3 regions of the Anaerostipes sp. AF04-45 genome follow, and region 1 is predicted to be linked to each of the others. Evidence: riboswitches for the same ligand, from Rfam matches in the RefSeq annotation. Region 1 holds a riboswitch; each other region holds the start of a gene.
What was found. A riboswitch is a leader RNA that binds a small molecule or an ion and turns the genes downstream of it on or off. The one in region 1 is predicted to bind cyclic di-GMP.
Positions count from the first base shown of each region.

Region 1 (2,187 bases):
AGCAAGTTTCGCCAATTCAATGATAGAACTTTTTGACACTTTCTTGCCTTTGTACTCAACGAGATCATCCATTTCGCCAGTAAAGATGTCTGCTGGATTGTACTTTTTCAATATGATCGTATCTTCGTCAACGAAGATCTCAAGGGGATCCCTCTCATTCACATCCAGATTACGTCTTAACTCAATTGGTAAAGTAATACGTCCCAGCTCATCAAGCTTTCTTACAATACCTGTACTCTTCATATTCGCTTCCCTCCTTGCAAATTAGTAAACTACTATACCTAACAATATCATACCTCACAAAGCTTGTCAAATCCGGGCTTTGAAGCATATTCTTATGGGGAAAAGAATAGGATACACTAAGAACGAAAAAGGAGTTTTTCTTTGATCAATTATATATGGAGTATTTTAATCTTAGCAGGTATATTAATAGGAAGTATAAACGGTAATCTGAATGCCGTATCAGACACGATTCTGGATTCTTCTAAGGAAGCTGTACAACTCTGTATCCTGATGTTCGGGGTCGTGGGGGTATGGTCCGGGATTATGAACGTTGCAGTCTCCTTAGGCCTTGTAAAAAAGCTTGAGAGACTCATAGCGCCCTTTTTAAAGCTTCTGTTTCCGAGGTTGAGGGATAAGGAGGCAAAGGAATACATCAGCACGAATATCGTGGCTAATCTTCTGGGACTTGGATGGGCCGCAACACCGTCAGGGATCAAGGCAATGAAGGCCCTTGACAGGATCAATCCGCACAAAGGTGTCGCCACCAGGGAAATGTGTATGTTTCTGATTCTTAACATTTCATCTTTACAGCTGATTCCGGTCAACATCATCGTATTCCGAAGCCAGTACGGAAGTGTGAATCCGACCGCGATTGTTGCGCCGGCCATTGTTGCAACCTTTTGTTCCACGATCGTAGGAATTCTCTTTGCAAAGATCATCGAGAAATTTCAGAAAAGCACTTGATTTTTAGAGACAATTTGTATATGATGAGAATATAGGTTTAGAAAGAGTAAAATAAATAGGCAAAGCTGCCGAAAGGCAGTGACGCAAAGCTAAAGGGGCTATATCGTATAGGGAGTATGATCGTGCCAGCCAGCTGCCTCATAAATTATTATTTATGTGTAGATTGAGAATCCGTTGGATACTCAGTCTTTTTTGTTTCAAATAATAAATGGGGGTATGAAAATGAGTAAAAAGGTAAGAAAAAGTCTTGCAGTTCTTGCGGCTTTTGTGCTGACGATATCATTTATCGCAGGGAATGGTGCGTTCACCAATGTCCATGCACAGGAGGCGGAAACAGAAACTGCATCAGAACAGATCACTTCTACAACAGAGGCTTCTTTAGCAACTGAGGAAACAGCTGCAATGGCCACAGAATCTGTCACAACAGAGCAAAAGGCCGCAACAGAGAGTAATACAGAAGCCGCAAAGGCCGAGAGCACTGCATCTGTCACAGCAATTCAGAAAAAAACAGCCGTAAAGTCCGTAAAACAGGGATCAGATCCTGTGGTGACAAACGGCGATTTCACCAAATACTTAACTAAATTTGCATTTACAGACCATTTAGGAAATCCGTTCACGGAGTCTCATCCTGTCACAAAAGACAGCAATGTGATCATCAGATATGAGTTCAAAATTCCGAATAAGGAAACCATTCAGGGAGGATCCACTTATATTCTGAAAATGCCGAACGTGTTCCAGTTAGATGGTCTCAGCGGCGCTGCGCAGAAATTAAATAAGCAACAGGCAGGCGCTGTAGAGGAAGTTCCGAACTGGACCGTAAACAACAATGCAACCATCACAGTAAAATTTCCAAAAACGCTGACTCAATCTAATATTGAAGGGTTCATGGAGATTAGCTGCAGCGTGGACGCAGATCAGTTAAAAGAAGAGACAATTATTTTCGATCTGGGACAACTTGAGGGATTCGGGCAGGAGTATCAGACTGACTTTAAACCGGAAGTGGAAAAGAAAAGCCCTGAAGTAGCGAAAAAGGGAACGCTGAACAGAGAAGACCAGACCATCACATGGACGGTCATTGCCACACCGGATAAGGGAGACAATAATCTGGAAGGATACACCCTGATAGATACGTTTGATAAAAAACAAGTCTTTGTAAAAGGTTCCGTGGAGTTAGACGGAACAAAAACTGCCGATCCGGAACTAACTGACAATGGATGGAAC
Region 1 is NZ_QTXQ01000014.1:6,608-8,794, forward strand. Features, by position in the region: gene DWV34_RS15375 (AbrB/MazE/SpoVT family DNA-binding domain-containing protein) at 1-243, opposite strand, end outside; gene DWV34_RS15380 (hypothetical protein) at 385-966, shown strand; cyclic di-GMP riboswitch class I at 1,015-1,107, shown strand; gene DWV34_RS15385 (MSCRAMM family protein) at 1,189-2,187, shown strand, end outside.

Region 2 (2,187 bases), on a different contig from region 1:
GGACAGGGACAAAACATCCTGCCTTCCCTTAGGATCCAGCATCGCGGTGGGCTCGTCCAAGATAATACACTCCGGTTCCATAGCCATGATCCCTGCAATGGCTATGCGCTGTTTCTGTCCGCCGGATAAATGATTGGGGCTTGCACTGCGGTAAGCGGTCATCCCGACGCCCTCCAGTGCCCCTGCCACGCGACTCCAGATGTCTTTTGTGGGAACGCCGATATTTTCCGGGCCGAAGGCTACATCTTCTTCTACTACAGAACCGACAATCTGGTTGTCCGGGTTTTGAAATACAATGCCTGCACTTTGGCGGATCTTCAGGAGCTTTTCATGGTCTCTTGTATCCATACCCTTTAAACAAACAGAGCCGGATGTGGGCTGCAGCAGTCCGTTGATATGTTTTGCCAGGGAAGATTTGCCGGAGCCGTTGTGTCCAAGAATGGCAATGAACTCCCCTTTTTCCACCGACATATCCACACCATTTACGGCATTTATTGTCTGAGTTTCCTCTTCCTTCTCCCCATACGTTATATATTGATGAATTAAATCTTTGATCTGTAATATTGACATTGGTTTCTCCTTTGACATATGCTCCATTATATCAATAAAATTCTCTGGAAACAATAGGTATTCATTGACATTCCTACTGTTAGACCATATACTTAGGGTAGAAATAAGCACCGCTTAAAATGGTCTTTATATTTTGGCAAAACCGGGGAAATCCGGTGACGCAAAGCCAAGGGCCTAAACCATTTACTGGTACGGCAGCTGGTTGCTCCATTTTACCTACGGGACTATTGTACTTTCATAGCCCTCTCGATGGATTTTGTACTGCATATTTTCTATGCAGTTTGACTTACGTTGCATTTTTTAAGATAAAATCGACTCCGGCAGGATACCGCCGGAGTTTTTTATTTTAGTATCATGACAACATATCAAATAAGGGGGAGATTACTATGAAACGCTTGAAAAAGCCTGCTGCGTGGCTAACCGCAATATTTCTTGCACTCGGCCTTGCAACTCTGGGCAACTTAAGTTATGCAGCGGAGGAACCGCTGGAAGCAAAGAAGGACCTTCAGGCGGCATCCTCTTCAGAGAATGTGGCTGCATCTGAGGAAGAAAAACCTGCATCTGCTGACAGGCCGACAGAGACAGCCGAAAGTCAGCAGACAACTGCAGCGCCTGAACCAGAGGTTACCGAGACCTCAAAGAAAGAGACGACAGATTCCCAAAACTCAGCTGCAGCCAAAATTTCCAATGAAGGAGTATCTGAAAAAGACGTGAAAATGAAAAAAACTGCTGCAAGTGATCAGGAAATCATGATCGAAGGCAGTACACTCTATGCTCAGGGCACTTCCATCGTGATCAAGAAGGATTCCGACGGCAAAGCCTATGTCTTTGATGCCTCCGGTAATTCCCGTCTGTCTGACACATCGGTTACGAGCGGTTTTACAATCTATGGCGGAGGAAAAAATAAACCCGCAAAAGGAAATGTAACGATTGACATCCAAAATGTACAGGTGTCCAGAATATATGGAGGAGGTTTTTCCGATGGTACCGGAAATGCGGATCTAAGTGGAAATGTCTCCATTAAAGTCTCAGGTACTGTGAATGCTTCTTCAGTGTATGGAGGAGGATATGCCAATGCATCCAAGGGAAATGCCAGTGCCAATGTATCCGGATCTGTTACTGTTGACATTCCCTCTGTCCCGTCCAGCAACCATGGCAACCTATACGGAGGCGGCTATGCGTATACCACCGGAGCATATAATGCCTCAGCGGATGTAGCCTCAGTAAACATAAGTGTCACGAGCAGGACATATTCTCTGCGCGGAGGCGGCTATGCCACAGCAAACGGGGACGGTAAAGCCTCCGCAGATGTATCTGGTTCTGTTTCCTGTACAATGAAAAGTGTAGACATCCGTGAAGTATATTCGGGCGGTTATGCCAGCGGAGCCAACGCTCATGCAAGCTGCGGCTCCATCACCTCTTCCTTTGCAGGAAGCGGAAATGAAGTCATGATCTTCCACGGCGGCGGGGATGCGAGTAATCATGCCTGCGCCGATGTTTCCGGCAGTATCACTGCCAATCTGACCAACTGTTCCAGTATATACGGCTATGTAACTGCAGGGGGTACCGCTTCCGGCGGAGGTTCTGCTGATGTAAACGGTTCTGTTACACTGAATG
Region 2 is NZ_QTXQ01000003.1:7,502-9,688, forward strand. Features, by position in the region: gene DWV34_RS05050 (energy-coupling factor transporter ATPase) at 1-570, opposite strand, end outside; cyclic di-GMP riboswitch class I at 696-780, shown strand; gene DWV34_RS05055 (hypothetical protein) at 957-2,187, shown strand, end outside.
Region 2: another riboswitch for cyclic di-GMP. It lies ahead of DWV34_RS05055 (hypothetical protein); the one in region 1 lies ahead of DWV34_RS15385 (MSCRAMM family protein).

Region 3 (2,187 bases), on a different contig from region 1:
TTTGGGAGTTCAGACAAGACAGAGGCCACTGCCGAAAAAAGGGGCATTTAAACATCTCTTGACTCTTGGAATTCTTCAGACGACAATCCAGTATTATTTCTTTTATGTGGGACTTGCGCATACCACGGGAGCCAAGGGGTCGATTATCAACTCATTTACAGCATTCTTTCCGGTAGTTTTGGCTCCGTTCTTCTTTAAGAGCGACCGGCTGACGGCGAAGAAAATCATAGGATGTGCCGTCGGACTTTCCGGCATCGTCCTGATCAATCTGAAAGGAGGGAGTCTCGGCGGATTTGCCTGGAATGGAGAAGGATTCATTGTACTGGCAGCACTGTCACAGAGTCTCGCATCCATTTACAGCAAGAAACTGGCACAGACGATGAATGTGATGCTGATCGCCGGATATCAGCTTCTGCTTGGAGGAAGCCTGCTTTTGATTTTTGGATATGCGGGAAACGGAACTTTGACATTCCAAACAAGCGGACTGATCCTGCTTCTTTACATGGCTGTCCTTTCTGCTGTTGCATTCAGCGTCTGGACCTGGCTTTTATCCCATTATCAGGTCAGTTCCATTTCCATCTATAATCTGCTGATTCCGGTGTTCGGAACACTGCTTTCCGGCCTGCTTTTAAAAGAAAACGTCTTTACTGCGGTTAATATCGCATCCATTCTTCTTGTATGCGGAGGAATTGCTGCAGTGAATAAACAGTAGGCAGCATGTTTTTCGGAAAAAGCCATATGAATGTTGTATTCATACGGCTTTTTCATTGTAACAGTTTCTGGGATGAAGTATATTAGAAGAAAGGAATATTACATATTGGGCAAAACAGGTGAAAGCCTGCGGCGCAAAGCTAAAGGGTCTAAGATTTTATTGATTATGACAGCCAGCTGCAGTTTTTATGCATTGCGTTTTTAGGACAGCAATGCATTTTTTATTTAATGATTATATGGGGACATTCACAAATATATTGAGGAGGGGACTAAGTTGAACTTAACAGGATTTAGAAGGATCACAGCTTGTTTCCTTGCCGCAGTCATGGTATTTTCAATGCTGTTTCAGACAGTGAAAATATCTGCGGCGGGAAGCACCGTCAAATCATCAGGCCTTAAGACGGTCTTTCTGACTGGATCAGACGGATATCCGTCTGGAGACGGCAGTACAAAGGAGCAGCCGCTGCATGATATCAATGCGGCATTTCGGGCTGCAGCAGACGGAGGAACGATTGTCATTATTGATTCCTATGTGGATCAAAAGGGGATTACAACGCCTGAGGAGAAAAAACTTACAATCCGGGGAGAACATCCGAGCGTATCTCTGACTCTCCGTTATGGGATAACTCTGGGGAGTGATCTGAAGTTTGACAGGATCAAACTTGAGACTACTTCTGTTGATGAGGAGGCCAGGCGTTTTTATGTCAATGGATATTCGTTGACCCTGACCGATACGGTCCAGTGTTTTGTGAATGAAAATGACAATCAGAAAGCCTATATTTATGCGGGAAGTCCGGACACCACAGAAGTCTCAGGGCGGAGGGCAAGGATTGATGTGGGCGGCGGAAACTTTGCCGGAATATACGGTTATGGGAAAAACGGGGCAAAAGTTTTGGAAGGAACAGAGGTTACGATCAGGGACAATGCCCTGACCGACCGGCTGGACACGGCATCCGTTGTAAATATCTATACAAAACAGAATCTCAGGGAGGCAGCACGGAATATTGACCTGCTGAATATTGCCGCGCCTCTTAACACATATAACCTGTTTCAGGTTAAAAATGTGACTCTTAGCTCTATTCTGACGATGGGCACTAACGGCGGAACCACGCTGGAAGGGAACCTGAATATGAAGGGAGACGCCAATCTGGACATCAGCTCTGATCTTTATGTCAAGGGGACGGTAAATGGCTCGGGAACGATCACTCCATGGTTTAGGGGACAGGTAGTTTCGGAGAGAAAAGATTCAGACGGACGTCTGTCGTTTTCAAACGATGTGAATGCATGGGAGATGCGCACAGAGGAGACGTCATCAGGGAAACGATGGTTTGCCGCGCCAAAAAATAAGGAGAGTGTGTATTTTATTGACGGAACATCGGGGAACGACGGGAATACCGGGGAGTCGGCAGACCAGGCATTTGCATCTGTACAAAAGGCTCTGGAGGCCGCCAAATCCGGGAAACAAAACATATCCTT
Region 3 is NZ_QTXQ01000001.1:18,432-20,618, reverse strand. Features, by position in the region: gene DWV34_RS00070 (DMT family transporter) at 1-712, shown strand, start outside; cyclic di-GMP riboswitch class I at 811-896, shown strand; gene DWV34_RS00065 (Ig-like domain-containing protein) at 986-2,187, shown strand, end outside.
Region 3: another riboswitch for cyclic di-GMP. It lies ahead of DWV34_RS00065 (Ig-like domain-containing protein); the one in region 1 lies ahead of DWV34_RS15385 (MSCRAMM family protein).